DNA from 3 places in the Aerococcus vaginalis genome. Region 1 is predicted to be linked to each of the others. Evidence: riboswitches for the same ligand, from Rfam matches in the RefSeq annotation. Region 1 holds a riboswitch; each other region holds the start of a gene.
What was found. A riboswitch is a leader RNA that binds a small molecule or an ion and turns the genes downstream of it on or off. The one in region 1 is predicted to bind thiamine pyrophosphate.
Positions count from the first base shown of each region.

Region 1 (5,484 bases):
TCGTCACATGATGAGCTTCCGCAAGTGCCCGCTGATTCCACTGCCATTCAGTCGGTGTTTGGCTATTAACGATTGCACGTATGTCCATCCTTTTCAGGTAATCCGCGTACGGTTGATACTGTTCGAGGTGCGTATGCGCATCGCTCCACATTAGGCATCCCCACTCGCATGCAACCCATCAAAAATCTTCGAACGAAGCGGTTCCTGACTGGCGAGCCATTGCCGATCGCGCGATTCAAACGGCGCTGTAATGTCGAAGATTTCCTTTACGTGCATCGGTCGCTTCGAGAGCACGATGACTTTGGAGCTGAGATAGATGGCTTCCTCGATATCGTGCGTGACGAGCAGGGTCGTCCGCTTAATATCCGATGACAAATGAAGAAACCAGTCCTGCATGATCGTGCGCGTCATCGAGTCCAGAGCGCCGAACGGTTCGTCGAGCAGGAGATACTTGGCGGGATTATTGACGCTTCGAAGCAGAGCGGCGCGCTGTCGTAACCCACCGGATAATTCTTCCGGGATAAAGTCGCGATAATCCCAGAGGCCAAATACCTTGAGGCGCTCCTCGAGTTGTTGTTCGTCGATCGGTTGCTTATTGATCCGATGCCAGAGCACTGCATTTTCACGCAACGTCAGCCACGGCAACAACAGATGATCCTGTGGCATGTAGCTGAACGCTGTGGAAAGGCCGTCGTTCGCCTGACCGTCGACCGTAATCTTGCCCTGATCCGGTGTCAAAATACCGGACAGCGCCTTGATCAAGGTCGATTTTCCCGCCCCACTCGGCGCAATCAAAGAGACGAATTCACCGGCTTCGACCGTCAGCGTAACGTCGTCCAACACGCGCAATTCATCGAATCCGAGCGTCAGATGCTCAATTTGAATGCTCATCACATTCGCTCCTTTAATTAATCAACGTATTCGTTAGTAAACATTTCATCAGATGGGATGTCGCGGTCGATCAAATCATGTTCCAGCATAAACTTGGTGTAGTTATCCCATCTGTCAGCTTCCATGTGCCCCCACTGTTCAGGATCGGACGCATAGACATTGCTCAAGTATTCCTGCGAAGCGAGGAGGTCGTCTCTTTCCATCCCTTCCGTGTAATTGATCAAGATATCAGTCGCTTCTTCAGGATTAGCTATCGCGTCTTGGTACCCGTGTTTTAAGGCTTGGATAAAGTTCTTGGTGAGTTTGGGGTTATCCTGAACAAATGCGTCATTACCGATAATCAACGGTGTGTAGTAGTCCAAGTTTTCGTTCAACTCACGCACCATAATGGCGTTTAAGTCAATCCCCTGCTGTTCCGCAAAGACGCCATCCCAACCTTGGAAGAACCATTTAATGTCGATGTCCTGACCGAGATCTTCAGCGCCGTTACCGGTATCGCCGACCATGGTGAGCTTGTCGAAGTTGGCACCTGCTTCTGTCATCACAGCTCTGATAATCGCTTCCTCAGTCGGCGCCTGCCAACCACCGTAAACTTTACCTTCGAAGTCTTTCGGTGAGGTGATGTTTTCGCTCGCTAAGGAGTAGAAACCAGACGTGTTGTGTTCGATAATCGCTGCGAGTGCAGTGACTGGAATCTGATCATCGCCTTGGTGGGCATACGTCACATCTTCCTGGATACTGTAGCCGAATTGCGCACGGCCCGCACCGACAATCCCGGTACTCGTCTGACCATCGCCCGGCTCGATCACGTTCACCTTAATGCCTACGTCATCAAAATAGCCTTTGTCCATCGCTACGTAGAGGCCCGTGTGGTTCGTATTCGGCACGTAATCCAAAATCACGGTGATTTCCTCTGCTGCATCATTGTTGTCGGATTGCGCACTCTCCGTATCGCCCGCCTGTTGATTTCCACAGGCAACGAGTAGGATCATCGCCCCGAGTACCAACATGAGGCGCTTCGCTTTTTGCCAGAAATGCATGAATATCATCCTTTCGTGCTGTTTCGTCTGTATAAATAATGGTGGTACATTTTTCGCAAAAGGATCGTGACGCCGGTGAGACTGAGACTCAGGATCACCACCCAGATGATTGCCGCAAAGACACGGCTGATCTGGTACCCGCTGTTCGCGCGGATCATGTAGTAACCGAGACCAGATTTGGCGTTCAACCATTCCCCGATGATCGCACCACCCGCCGCATAGGTCGCCGCAATCTGCAGTCCGGCGAAGAAATTATCCATCGCCATCGGAATCTTGATCAGTCGATAGATCTGACGCTCACTCGCCCCCATCGTCCGCATCAACGTCATCTGTTCGTCAGGCACACTTTTGAGTCCCTGCGTGAAGTTCACGACGATGGAGAAGAAACTCATCAAAATCACGAGGATGATCTTCGGTGTCCACCCGAAGCCGAACCAGAGCGTGAGCAGTGGCCCGATAACCATCATCGGTAGGGTCTGAGAGATCACTAACATCGTATAGACCGAGCGGTAAATTAACTGCCAGTAATCCATCAACAACGCGATCACGAACGCAAAGGTCGCTGCGAGCACTAAACCGATCACCGATTCCATTAACGTCACGAGCATATGTGGAACGAGCGTCGGCATTTCATTGAACCAGACGCGAATGACGGCGAGTGGACTCGGCAGGATATAACTCGGTGTCCCGAATACGGTCACCGCCACCTGCCAAATAATGATCACGATGAGAAAACTAATGATCGGATAGTAAGCTTTGCGCATTGAACCGCCTCCTTTCGTCTATATTTCCAAAAGCATATAAAAAAGCGCAGCAGGAAGCCCCACTGCGCCATTATCGCCTTTGTGCATTCCTACGTTGGTATCACCCAAATCAGGTTCGAGGGTCAGGATCCTATCCACTCTCAGTTCGCCGAACGAACTCCCCTTGCATATTCACATATGACGAAAGCGTTACACTTTCACTGAAAGTCTAGCACTTTTGGTTAATATCCTCAATTTTTATGTCTGCGACTACTCACCAAACACAGCCGGACGCAACTGATCCATCACGCGAACAACCGCCTGCATCAACTGGTGATGTTCGCAGTGCGCGGTCTTGTAGTCGTCTTCGTGCATGATGTAGTGTGCGAATTCTTCTGCTTCAAAGGATAACGCCGCCTGATCGACAGGTTCGACACTGATCGCATCCGCTTCATCGTCCAACAGCTCCGCACGTGAAATCATCTGAATACCGTCCAACGACAGCGTGTGCTTGCCAAAGTAGATCTCGCTCGGCTGTTCATCGTTGTACTGTTTTGAGACGTGTAGGTAGACGCTGAAATCGCCGTAGCCTAAAACGATCATTCCCGAGCCGTCGACACCACTCGCCAATTTCTGTGGGAAGTAGTGCGCGTCGGTCGGTTCACCAAACCAGGCGATCGCTGCATAGACGAGGTAGACACCGAGGTCGTTCAACGCACCACCCGCGAATTCTTTAGTAAAGACGTTCGGATTGTCTCCGTTCAAGTAGCTGTCGAATTTGGACGAGTACTGTCCGTAGTGGAGTTCCGCCCCGGATAAGTCCGCGCGATGTTTGTGGATGTATTCTCTAACTGTCTTGAAATTCGGTTCGAAGACGTGGCGTGCGGCTTCAACCACAATGAGCCCTTTATCCGCTGCGATAGCTTCTAATTCTTTGAGTTCCTCAGCAGACTGCACGATCGGTTTTTCGACGATGACGGACTTGCCGTGTTCGAGCGCCTGTTTTGCCTGTTGAAAGTGCAAGGCGTTCGGTCCAGCGACGTAAATCACATCGATATCATCTACATTGTAAAAGGCTTCGCGGTCCGTCGTCACTTTAGCATTTTCACCGAGAGCTGCAAGCGGTTCGGCATGATCCGCATGACGGCTGTAGACCCATGTCAGTTCATAGTGGCCTGTTTCGAGTGCGGCATTAATGAAGGATTCCGTGATCCAGCTCGTGCCGATAGTTCCTAATTTTAAAATTTTAATCGTCCCCTTTCTTCAAACAACCGTTTCCATTATAATATGGTATTACTCATTTTCATAGTCTCACCCTGATGAAACTCGGTCTGCTATAGTGAATGTGTAGTCGTTCTACAGGACTACCCAAGCCTGTGAGCGTCAAAAAAAATTACAAGGAGGGAATATTATGGTAGGCATTATTCTTGCTAGTCACGGGGATTTCGCAGCCGGCATCAAACAGTCGGGTGAAATGATCTTCGGAGCGCAAGAACAATTGGAGGCAGTTACCTTCCAGCCCGACGAAGGTCCGGAAGACTTGCGGGCGCATCTCTTGGAAGCTATCGACAAACTTGGCGGCGATACCCAAGAGATTTTGTTTTTGATCGATTTGTGGGGTGGCTCACCGTTCAATCAGGCGAACCTCCTATTCGAGGAACATCCGGACAATTTCGCAATGGTGACGGGGTTAAACCTCCCGATGTTGGTCGAAGCACTCGGTCAACGTTTTGCGAGTGAATCGGCACATGAGATCGCAGAAAACATCCTGAAACCAGCTGCTGAAGGTGTCAAAGTCCGCCCAGAAGCACTGCAGAAGGATACCGCACCAGTAGCTTCAGAAGAAAAAACGGATGAACATGCGACTGATGCGAAAGCCGTAGCTTCAAACGGGATGATCCCAGAAGGCACGGTTCTCGGCGACGGGAAGATCGAATACGTCCTCGCACGTATCGATACGCGTCTCTTGCACGGTCAGGTCGCTACTGGGTGGGCGAAAGCCACTAATCCGAACCGTATCATCGTGGTTTCCGACAGTGTCGCACACGACAAGATGCGTAAAGCCTTGATCAGTCAGGCGGCACCGGCTGGGATGTATTCAAACGTGATCCCGATCAGCAAATTTGCAGAAATCGACAAGGATCCTCGTTTCGGAACCACCCGCGCCTTGCTGTTGTTCGAAACCCCGCAAGACGTGCTCGCTGCCTTGAAAGCCGGCGTGGAACTGAAACGTGTGAACGTCGGTTCGATGGCGCACTCGAACGGGAAAACAATGCTCACGAACACGGTCTCTGTCGATGCTCAGGATGTCGAAGATTTCCGCACCATGATGAATGAGTATGGTGTCGAATTCTACGCACAACCCGTGCCGAACGACAAACCGCGCGACTTCAAAAAGATACTCGACGAAATGAAATCATAGGGAAAGGGAAAACTCATGACAGCTATTAGTTATTTACTTGTTTTCATTGTTGCCCTCTTTGCCGGTTTCGGAAGTATCCTCGACCAGTTCCAGCTTCACCAACCGATCATCACTTGTACCTTGATCGGTATCGTGACTGGACACCCCGTTGAAGGATTACTCCTCGGTGGGCAAATGCAGCTGATCGTTTTAGGATGGATGAATATCGGTGCTGCTGCATCACCAGATACCGCCTTAGCCGGTGTCGTTTCTTCCATCTTGGTAACCATCAAAGGTGCCGACATCAGCGAAGGGATTGCGCTCGCGATTCCATTAGCGATTGCCGGACAGTTGTTGACGATCTTCGTTCGTACCTTAACAGTGGGTCTCGGTCACTACGCCGACAAAT
Region 1 is NZ_JBSMYC010000002.1:148,241-153,724, reverse strand. Features, by position in the region: gene ACWOEX_RS02960 (TatD family hydrolase) at 1-151, opposite strand, end outside; gene ACWOEX_RS02955 (ABC transporter ATP-binding protein) at 151-891, opposite strand; gene ACWOEX_RS02950 (ABC transporter substrate-binding protein) at 909-1,931, opposite strand; gene ACWOEX_RS02945 (ABC transporter permease) at 1,937-2,695, opposite strand; TPP riboswitch at 2,765-2,869, opposite strand; gene ACWOEX_RS02940 (Gfo/Idh/MocA family protein) at 2,945-3,901, opposite strand; gene ACWOEX_RS02935 (PTS sugar transporter subunit IIB) at 4,086-5,096, shown strand; gene ACWOEX_RS02930 (PTS mannose/fructose/sorbose transporter subunit IIC) at 5,112-5,484, shown strand, end outside.

Region 2 (5,484 bases), on a different contig from region 1:
CCCGATAATCGGTAGATCGACCGCCTGATATACCTGATAAATCATCCGAATCGCGAGCGGGAGGAGCGCACCGCCAGAGAACCCACCCATGCCATTACCGAGCACGGGTTTTCTCGTTTTTGGATCGATATGCAATCCTAAAAGCGTATTAATCATCACCAGCCCGCTCGCACCACCGGCTTCTGCCGCTTTGGCGATCGCTACGATATCTGTAACGTTCGGTGATAATTTGACATAGATTGGAACATCACTCACGGCGACCACTTGTCGTGTTAAATCTTCTACCATCGCGGGATCCGTACCGAACGCGAGTCCACCGTTTTTGACGTTAGGACAGGAGATGTTGAGTTCTAACGCATCGACGAGACCGCTCGCACTCAATTTTTCCGTGACAGTAACGTAGTCGGCCGCCGTACTACCGCCGATACTGGCGATCATCGGGAGTTCCGGATAGGCCGCCTTCAACGCTGGCAATTTTTCGGAAATGACCGCATCGACCCCCGGATTCTGCAAGCCGACCGAGTTCATCACACCGTCCCTCACCAGTGCGATTTGAGGTTGTGGGTTACCGGTGAGTGGCGTTGGCGTGGTGGTTTTGATGACCATCGCACCGAGTGTATTCAGGTCGTACTTCTTCGCTGTCGAGACGTCCCCAAACCCGAACGTCCCACTCGCTGGCATGATCGGATTCTTCAAGTGTAAGCCTGGTAAATCGACCGCTAATCGTTCCATCACGTATTACCTCCTCTAATTCCTACGCTGAATAGGCGGTTTCGCCCGCAAACATCGTACGCTTCGTCACGGCTTTGACGGTTTCGCCGAGATGCGGCGTGTTTGATGCTTTGGATTCGAGTGTGTCTTCACTAATTGTCCATTCTCCATCGAGGTCGAAGAATGCGAGATCTGCTGCATAGCCTGGCGCAATCTGGCCGATTTTCCCGAGCTTAAAGGCTTCGGCCGGCGCTTCAGTCATACGTTCGATGATGGTTTCAAGTGGCACTAATCCCGGTTCAAACAAGTAAGTGTAGAGAAGTGAGAACGCGAAGTCGCTACCGATAATACCGAACGCGCTCGCCGCCATCGAATCAGTCTTATCCGCTTTGGTGTGCGGTGCGTGGTCGGTCGCCACCATATCGATCGTTCCGTCAATCAAACCGTCGATCATCGCTAAACGATCATCTTCACTGCGCAGTGGCGGATTCATCTTCATCATCGGATCATCGCTCATAATATCATCTGTCGATAAAATCAAATGATGCGGTGTCACTTCACATGTCACCGGTACACCGTGCGCTTTGGCATAACGCACGAGTTCAACCGATGTGCGGGTAGAAACGTGGCAAGCGTGATAACGGCAAGCCGTCGCTTTTGATAAGACGAGGTCGCGCGCTAACTGTGCGGTTTCGCTCTCCGGCAACTGACCGACTAAACCGAGCGCATCAGCTTTCTCACCAGCTGTCATCACACCGCCTCGACTCAAGGAATCGTCCTGTACGTGTGCGGCTAAAACCATATCGAGCTGACTGATCGCCTGCATCGCTTCGTACATCGTACCTGCCGTTTGCACCCCGGCACCATCATTACTGAAGGCGAAAGCGCCAGCCGCTTTGAGCGCCTCAAAATCAACGAGGTCTTCGCTCTTTAGGCCGTGCGTCAACATCGCATACTGCAAAATACGCAACTTTTCCGCCTTCTCATTCGTTTCAACCATCGCTTCGACGTGTTCCGGCGTATCCGGTACGGGTGTCGTGTTCGGCATTGCCCCAACTGTAGTATAGCCGCCATGTACCGCTGCGGCCGCTCCGGTTTTGACCGTTTCCTTGTCGGTTTGACCAGGTTCGCGATAATGCACATGCACATCGATCAGCCCCGGTGTCACCAAGAGACCCGTCGCATCGATCACGCGATCACATGGAATCACGCCATTCAACGTTTCACCGACCGCTAAAATTTTGGTATCTTCAACGACAATATCTAATTTCTGAATGCGGTGATCGTAATAGACGTCACCGTGTGTAATCAACGTGCGCATAGTCGCTCCTTTTCTCTAATAAATTGTTTGATTAGTCATGCATCACAGCTTCGAGCATCGCCATACGCATGAATACGCCGTTGTGCATCTGTTGCACGTAGCGTGATTTCGGTGCTTGAACGAGGGAAGACGCGAATTCCACATCGCGGTTGATTGGGCCTGGGTGGCAAATAATTGCGCTATCTTTCATGCGTGCGTAACGCGCTTCGTTAATGCCGTATTTTTCGTGATATTCTTCCTTACTGAAGGAGCGTTCACTGTCTGAATTCGCATCGTGACGTTCGTGTTGTACGCGAAGCAACATCATGACATCGACTTTTTCAGTAATATCATCCATCGCAACGTATGGCCCGTACTGGCTGTAGCTGTCTTCGTACCAGTAATCCGGACCAGAGAAGTACACTTCCGCACCCAACTGCGTCAATAACTGCGCATTACTGCGAGCGACACGAGAGTGTTTCAAGTCACCAACGATCGCGACTTTCAATCCGTCAAAGTGGTTAAATTCTTCGTAAATCGTCATCAAGTCCAACAAACATTGACTTGGGTGCTGACCACTGCCGTCACCACCGTTGATCAAGTGAATGTTTAAGTCAGACGCTTCCTGTAATTCCAATAATGGTCGGTAGTAGTCCACTTCACCGTGACGAACGACCAACGTATCAACGCCCAACGCATCCAACGTGAGGAATGTATCCGATAGCGTTTCACCCTTCTTCAATGAGCTGTGTTCCGGACTCATTTCAATCACATTCATCCCTAAACGACCTTCAGCCACTGCGAAACTCGTGTGCGTACGCGTCGAATCTTCAAAGAACATATTTGTCGCAAAACGTGCGCGTTCCTCCAAATCGGCCTTCTGACCGCGCTTGAACGCTTGTCCCGACTTGATCAAGTCTAAAACCTGTTCGTTTGGTAACTCCTTAACAGTAACGATATTACGCAATGCAAATGCTGAACTCTCCATAAAAACCTCCTATAACAAACAAAAAAACCTGAACACGAATGTCCAGGTTTATCAGACCGAAAATTTGCTGCAGTCATTCCTCTGTTTGTATAGACGGGTAGACTGAATGTATACACTACCCTCAGAGTTCAAACGTGATTCGCAAACTTTTCGTGCCTCTCTGGACAGAATTAAAATTTGCCTGATTCGAATTTCTGTTGGTATTGTATGTTTTTGAAAAAAAGATGTCAAATGTAAATTTAGTATTTTTTCTTATTCAACCCCCTTGAGTTGACACTTCACAAATTTGCGTTATTATAGACACGAAAGATGATTCCCTTTTCATATCACTAGGGGCGCTGTGAAGCTGAGATGTACCCTTTGAACTTGATCTAGATTGTGCTAGCGAAAGGAAGTGACGAAAGATAACACCAATTCTTTTCGTTGCTTCTGCGCTAGACGCGGAAGCATTTTTTATTGGTTTATTTTTAGGAGGTATTATCATGGGAAATTCACGTATTCGTGAACTGACGGAGATTGCGTTAACCGGTGTGTTGGCATTCTTATTATCATTCATCAAACTCAAATTATCACCGAGCCTTAGCGCAAGTTTGGCGGTTATTCCGCTCTGGTTGTTTGCGCTTCGTCGTGGCTGGGGCAACGGTGCAGTAGCCGGGCTATTGTACGGGTTACTCCGCATTATCACCGGAACAGCCAGCTACTTAACAATCTTCCAGGTCGTGATTGAATACCCATTCGCATACTTACTCGCTGGGATCGCAGGGTTCTGGGCATCACGTGCACAGAACTTCGCAGCAACCGGCAATCGTATGCAGTTGGGAATCACTGCCGGCATCGCGACATTCGCTGCAGCAGCGGCTGAATACTTTATCCACTTCCTCGCCGGCTGGGTCTTCTGGGCCAGTTTCGCACCAGAAGGCATGAGCGCTTGGCTCTACTCACTCGTCACTAACGGTGCGAGCGGGATTGCGACGTGGTTCATCGGTTTCATTGCTATTTTCTTAATCTTATTAGCTGCCCCTCGCCTTATCACTGATAAAAAATAATCGCCTTTAACTTTTCACATTTCCTTTTTGACAGGCGAAGGCAGATGAAAAGCGTTCCTTGAGCATCGTGCTTTGGGAACGCTTTTTGTGTGCTTTTGTAGGATTACTCACCTTTGCAAACAATAAAACACAAGGTATACTAGTTGTCAGTAATATCACATATTGAAAGAGAGGCTCACTATGGACTATCTATTGCACAACGAACATTTAACCATTAATGCATCAACGAACGCAGCTCAGCTTCAGAGTTTGCGCCGTAACGATGCCAATTTTGAATATATTTTCCAAGGATTCCCAGATTTCTGGGGCTGGCAGACACCAACGTTATTCCCACACTGTGGCCGTTTGGAAGATGACTACATGGAAATCGACGGTACGCGCTACGACTCCAAACAGCACGGTTTCGCACGCCACAGTCTCTTTGAAGCGGAAGAAGTGACGGATGACGCGATCACTTTCTTACTGACAGAAAATGACGAAACACTCAAAATCTTCCCGTACCACTTCGAACTCCGTATCGGTTACCAGTTGGACGGCGATAAACTGCGCGTGAAATACAGCGTGAAGAACACGAATGATGGGGACATGCACTTCTCCATCGGTGCCCACCCTGCCTTCAACGTCCCGCTCGCGCCAGGTGAAACATTTAATGACTACCAATTAACCTTCAGTGCACACGATGAGGTGACTGAATACGGCATCGGCGAAGGGAACTTCATCCACGACACGACAGGGAAACAGGTTAACTTGGAAGACGGCATGTTGACGCGCGAACAGTTCAAGGACGGTCTACAATTATTCGAACTCGGCGACAAAGCTGTCAAAGTCGGCTTGGAAAACAGCGACCGCACGCACGGCATCAAACTCGACACGAACGGCTTCCCATACGTCGGCATCTGGAGTCCGTACCCAACCGACGCCACCTTCGTCTGCATCGAGCCATGGTTCGGCCTCCCAGACATCGCGAACGGTAACCACGACTTCGCACAAAAAGCCGGCAACCAAACCTTAGCTGCCGGTGAAACATTCGATGCTGAATATATTCTCGAACCTTTTTAATCTGAATCATATCTAAAATGAATGAAACGTTTCCCACTAGCGGAGGCGTTTTTTTGTATGAGTCAAATAATTATTCAATGATATAAAAAACCTCGCTATAAGAGCGAGGCTTAGGCATGGATAAGACTTCGTCGCTTATCAAGACCAACGAACAGATTAAGGGCTCTGTCTGCCAATACAATGTACCTACTCACTGTATTTTTATTATTCTAGTATACATCATATTATTGATCATAACAGTTACTTAACATAAAAAAGCACTGACCTTCAATCAGTCAGCGCTCGAAATATGAATATGATCGATTGTCTATCACTTGTTTCTGTGTTTCTCCCAATGGTATTGAATATATCTATAGAAATAAATTCCATAAAGTATAATA
Region 2 is NZ_JBSMYC010000003.1:174,172-179,655, forward strand. Features, by position in the region: gene ACWOEX_RS04855 (dihydroorotate dehydrogenase) at 1-732, opposite strand, end outside; gene ACWOEX_RS04860 (dihydroorotase) at 755-2,032, opposite strand; gene ACWOEX_RS04865 (aspartate carbamoyltransferase catalytic subunit) at 2,064-2,999, opposite strand; TPP riboswitch at 3,321-3,409, shown strand; gene thiT (energy-coupled thiamine transporter ThiT) at 3,482-4,045, shown strand; gene ACWOEX_RS04875 (aldose 1-epimerase family protein) at 4,226-5,104, shown strand; gene ACWOEX_RS04880 (hypothetical protein) at 5,415-5,484, opposite strand, start outside.
Region 2: linked by a shared signal. The riboswitch ahead of thiT (energy-coupled thiamine transporter ThiT) and the one ahead of ACWOEX_RS02945 (ABC transporter permease) in region 1 are both predicted to bind thiamine pyrophosphate.

Region 3 (5,484 bases), on a different contig from region 1:
CGTTAAAGCACCTTCACCGTTCACCGTACCCGCAACCACTTCATCACCGACTGTCGCTTGGACGGGGAGAGATTCTCCCGTCATCGCCGATGTATCGATTTCGGATTTCCCTTCAATAATGACACCGTCGATCGGCACCTTATCACCGGGACGCACGAGCACACGATCACCGACTGCGAGTGCCGTGACATCGACTGTTTCCGTTGCACCATCCGCAGTAATTTTGAGCGCATCGTTCGGTAATAATTGTTTGAGACTGTTGAGGTCGATGGACGCGCGCATTTTTGCTTTCATCTCGACGATATGTCCAAACAACATGATGGCGATCAGTGTCGCCAATTCAAAGTAGTAATCCATCGCGTTAGGCAACACGAAAGTCCCGAGTGCGCTGTAGAGGTAGGCCGTAATAATCCCTAGACTCACGAGCAGCATCATTCCGGGCTTCTTGTGGTGAATCTCATGCTTTGCGTGCTTCAAAAACGGCTTCCCACCGTAGAAGAAGACAATACTTGAGAGGATAAAGACGAAGTATTTATCCCCTGGAAAACTGATGTGATAGTTAAATAACGTCATCAACATGGGCGAAAGGATCGTAATTGGAATCAATAAGCCGAGCACGACCCAGAGCCTTTTTTTCATATCTTGAATCATTTGGAACACTCCCCTTTAGTGTGTTTTTCCTTTTTGTCTCTCTATCATAGCGTAAACGGTTGCAGTTTGGTATGACCTTTCACGATTGTAGACGAAAAAGCAGCAATGGTCGAAACCATCGCTGCTTTCTTTGATTGATTATTTAAGTATTAAGCATCTGCCCAGTGTTCACGTTTGAAACGATTGCGTCCGGAACCCTCTGAATATAGAGAGTAATGGAGAGCGTTCTTCTTGTAGTAGTCCTGATGATGTTCTTCAGCAGGATAGAACGTGCTAGCTGGTTCGATCGCTGTCACAATCGGATCCTTGAAGCGACCGCTTTCGGCTAATGCTTTTTTAGAAGCTTCAGCGATCGTCTGCTGTTCCTCACTATTGTAGTAAATCACCGGACGATAGGAGTCGCCGCGGTCAGCGAATTGTCCCATCGCATCGGTCGGGTCGGTTTGCTGCCAGTAAATCTCAACGAGTTCATCGTAGCTGATAATTTCTGGATCGAACGTAATTTCAACCGCTTCCGTGTGTCCTGTATTACCGGCGCACACTTCTTCATAGGATGGATTTTCGACGTGTCCACCTGTGTAACCAGAGATGACGGATTCAATCCCTGGTTGTTCATCGAAAGGATGTACCATACACCAGAAACATCCGCCGGCGAAAATGGCTGTGTCAAAGGTTTTACTCATCGCATTCACTCCTCATTAATGTGTAAGAATATTTTGTCTCGTGATACATATCTTAACTAATTTCAAAGCAAATGCAAGTAAAAGGCTTATTTCACCGCGTTTTCTGGTGTAATTTCAGTGATTCCGCCCATGTAGCCAACCAGTGCTTCTGGAATACGTACAGTACCTTCAGCAGTTTGGTAGTTTTCCAAGATAGCAGCGACTGTACGTCCGACAGCCAAACCAGAACCATTCAATGTGTGTGCGTAAGCTGGTTTGCCGTCTGCGTTACGGTAACGGATCTGAGCACGGCGCGCTTGGAAATCTTCACAGTTCGAGCAAGAAGAAATTTCACGGTACGTGTTCTGTTCTGGGAACCATACTTCCAAGTCGTAAGTTTTCGCTGCAGAGAAGCCCATATCTCCAGTACTCAATACGATACGACGGTAAGCGAGACCGAGTTTTTCAAGTAAGCTTTCGGCTTGTTCGGTCATGCTTTCGAGTTCGTCATAAGATTGTTCTGGTTTTGCGAATTTCACCATTTCAACTTTGTGGAATTGGTGCATACGGATCAATCCACGCGTATCACGACCAGCAGATCCTGCTTCAGAACGGAAACTTGGAGACATTGCGGTGAAGTAGATTGGTAATTCTTCGCCTGGAATGATTTCGTCAGCATAGTAGTTCGTTAATGGCACTTCAGCCGTTGGAATCAACGTCAAGTCGCGGTCGTCATGTTCAATTTGGAAAACATCTTCCTTGAATTTAGGGAACTGACCGGTACCGTACATCGTCTTGTCGTTCACTAAGTATGGTGGGATATGTTCGATAAAACCAGCTTCCGCGTTGTTGTCGAGGAAGAAGTTGTAAACCGCACGTTCCAAACGTGCACCGAGGCCACGGTAGAAGACGAAACGAGAACCGGATGTCTTGGCACCCGCTTCAAAGTCTAGAATACCGAGTGCTTCACCGATTTCGTAGTGCGCTTTTGGTTCGAAGTCGAACTGTGGCTGATCGCCGTGACGATGGATTTCTTCATTTGCATCTTCATCCTCGCCGATTGGAATATCTGGGTGTGGCAAGTTTGGAATACGCGCCATCTTATCGTTGTACTCCGCGAGTACCGCTTTTAATTGTTCGTCGAGTTCACTGATCTTGTCACCGAGTTCACGTGTCGCAGTTACCGCTTCTTCTGCATCTTCACCTTGACGTTTCAACTGACCGATACGTTGTGATGCTTCATTACGTTCTTTCTTTAACTGTTCAGTTTCAGCAATCAACGCACGGCGTTTCTCATCGAGTTCAACAATCTTGTCCAATTCGGCACGCTCTACCCCACGTGTTTCCAATTTTTCGGCAATCGCGTCGAAATCTTCACGAATCTTCTTGATATCTAACATGACTATCCCTCCATCAAAATCTATAGCATTTAGTGACAAAAAAAGAGCCCCTCAAACATCCTCAATGGGACGAAGGGACTCTGTTCGCGGTGCCACCCACATTCAGTCATAGACTGCAACTCTCTGTGCAATAACGGACACACCGGCGATACTTATTTCGTACGCGTGATATTGTGTGGATTCACTACCCTAGACCAACGCTCACACCAACCGCGCTGTCTCTGTCACTGTCAATCAGGTAATTACTAGTCACAATCAAGTTTTAACGTCATTATATACAAAATATTTCTATTGTCAACAACAAAATACACAAATGTTCATAATTGACATTCAAGTAAGCGTTAACTACAGTGGGGATACATACAAATGAGCCACTGGGGGCGCTTTTTGTGCTGAGATGGTTAACAACCTGTCCCCTAATACATGATACGGGTAATACTGGCGGATGGAAGTGGTATCCGTATTTAGGTGGACATAGGCATTGCGTCTACCTAAAATACAAGATATCAATATGCGCGCACGCTCGGATGATAGGTGTGCGCTTTTTTGTATGGCGATCACGTCACTGTCATATAGAAAGGATTTGTTTGGATGTTAACTGACGAACTCTATCATCGTGTCGAACCATTGATTCAGAAGATCTATCACGAAGATTTTATCCAAGGAGTAATCAACGGTAATCTCGATAAGGAAGCTGTCCATCGCTATCTACGTGCTGACAGTAAATACCTCAAAGAATTTGCTAACCTGTACGGTCTACTCATGACGAAGGTGGAGGATATTGAGACGAAATGTGATTTCTATCGCCTCGTTGACTCAGTATTAAATGAAACGAACGGTGCACATCAGATTCTTGCCGACTATCTTGAAGTAGATTATCAAACGGTCATTGACGATGAGGAATGGTATCCGACTGACGATCATTACGTGAAGCATATGTACTACAACGCCTATCGCTATTCCGATCCTGTCTTCGGACTCAGTACGATGGCAGCCTGCCCTTACGTTTACTTCCGTCTAGCAGACCTCATTGCAGAGAACGAAAACCTCACCTACGATAATTCTCTCAAGGGGTGGGTCGACTTCTACAACGAGCCTTTCATGGACGTCAAAAATTTATTCCAGCGCGTACTAAACGATGCTGGCGAAACTAAATCCGAGGCCGAACTCAAAGTTATCAAACACAACTTCTACAAGAATTGTGAGTTCGAACGTCAATTCTTTAATATGGCGACGAGCGACGAACGTTTCTTATTTGAACGCGGCGACTACTAATTTCACAATAAAATAACCGTGCGACGCCTCACTTTTTCCTAACTTTTGTACATTAAATTCATTAATTTTCTGACAATTTTACTCAAAACGATTGACTTTTGAGAAAAACGATCTATAATGATGATAATAAGTTATTATAGCGTTTACATGTACAGAAAGGAGGAGGCATGATGTCATCGCACCCAGTCATCGCATCGTATCGAATGTTGATGGATTTTCTCGCGGAAATCCTTGGTGAACACTATGAAATTGTGCTTCATGTCAACGGTGGTAAGGACGGTTTCTATATTGATAAGATTATCAATGGTCATATCAGTCATCGAACCGTCAACTCACCCATGACGAATTACGGTCTCAGACAGATTGAAAATAAGGCCTATCTCGATAATGACTACGACATGCATTATTCTGTAGTTACCGATGACGATCGCAAGCTGGTCGGATCAACCTTCTTCATCAAAGAAGACAACCAGCTGCTCGGTATGCTGTGTATTAACACGGATCGTTATCGTGCGCGCGACCTCGTGAATAACCTGCTCGATTTAATTCCAGGCAGCCAAAACGTCGTCTGTGAATTCAGACCTTATGACGGCAAGAGTGAAGAAAACGAGGTTGAAGTGCTCACGAGCGATATCACCGATATTATTCACCGTACCGTCCGCGATGTCGAAGCGAATATGACGCATTCCGGTGTCTTCAAGAAGAACGACAAAATGACGTTGATTCGCGAATTAAAACGCAAAGGGATCTTCCAAATCAAAGGTGCGATTCCGAAAGTCGCCAGCACGCTGAACATTTCTGATCCGAGCGTCTACCGCTACCTTTCAGAAATCAAGCGCGAGGAACAAAGACAGATCGACGAACACTAGTTAAGTATTAATCATTTTAGAAGGAGTACTAAACGATGAAAAAAGTCCTAATTGTCCACGATATCTCATGCTTTGGTAAATGTTCAACAACGGTTGCGATGCCGATTATCAGTAGTATGGAATTGAGCGGTGTGTTATTACCCACCTCCCTACTCTCCACCCATACTTCTGGCTTCGAGGACTACACGTTCTTGAACTTAAACGAAGAAATGAAAAAAATCGTTGAACACTGGAAATCTTTAGATCTCAAGTTCGACGCTGCTTATGTCGGCTACCTCGGTAGTATCGACCAGATCGAATACTTGAACGAAACGATTCCAGAATTATTGACAGATGACGGTAAATTCTACCTCGATCCTGTCATGGCTGATAACGGTGAATTCTATCCTGCCTTCGACGAAGCTTACGCTAAAGCGATGCGCACGCTCTGTGAAACCGCCGATGTGATCATGCCAAACCAGACGGAGGCTTCTTTCATCTATGATATTCCTTATACTGAAGGGGAAGAAGGACTCGAACATGTCGAATCCTTAATCGAAGAGATCAACCAGAAGTCAAAAACCGCGCTCATCCTAACGGGTAGTGGTAAAGACGCTAACGATCAAACGGGCGCTTTCTACTACGACG
Region 3 is NZ_JBSMYC010000003.1:211,938-217,421, forward strand. Features, by position in the region: gene ACWOEX_RS05030 (heavy metal translocating P-type ATPase) at 1-651, opposite strand, end outside; gene msrA (peptide-methionine (S)-S-oxide reductase MsrA) at 801-1,334, opposite strand; gene serS (serine--tRNA ligase) at 1,421-2,713, opposite strand; TPP riboswitch at 3,080-3,180, shown strand; gene tenA (thiaminase II) at 3,305-3,988, shown strand; gene ACWOEX_RS05050 (helix-turn-helix transcriptional regulator) at 4,156-4,857, shown strand; gene ACWOEX_RS05055 (pyridoxamine kinase) at 4,893-5,484, shown strand, end outside.
Region 3: linked by a shared signal. The riboswitch ahead of tenA (thiaminase II) and the one ahead of ACWOEX_RS02945 (ABC transporter permease) in region 1 are both predicted to bind thiamine pyrophosphate.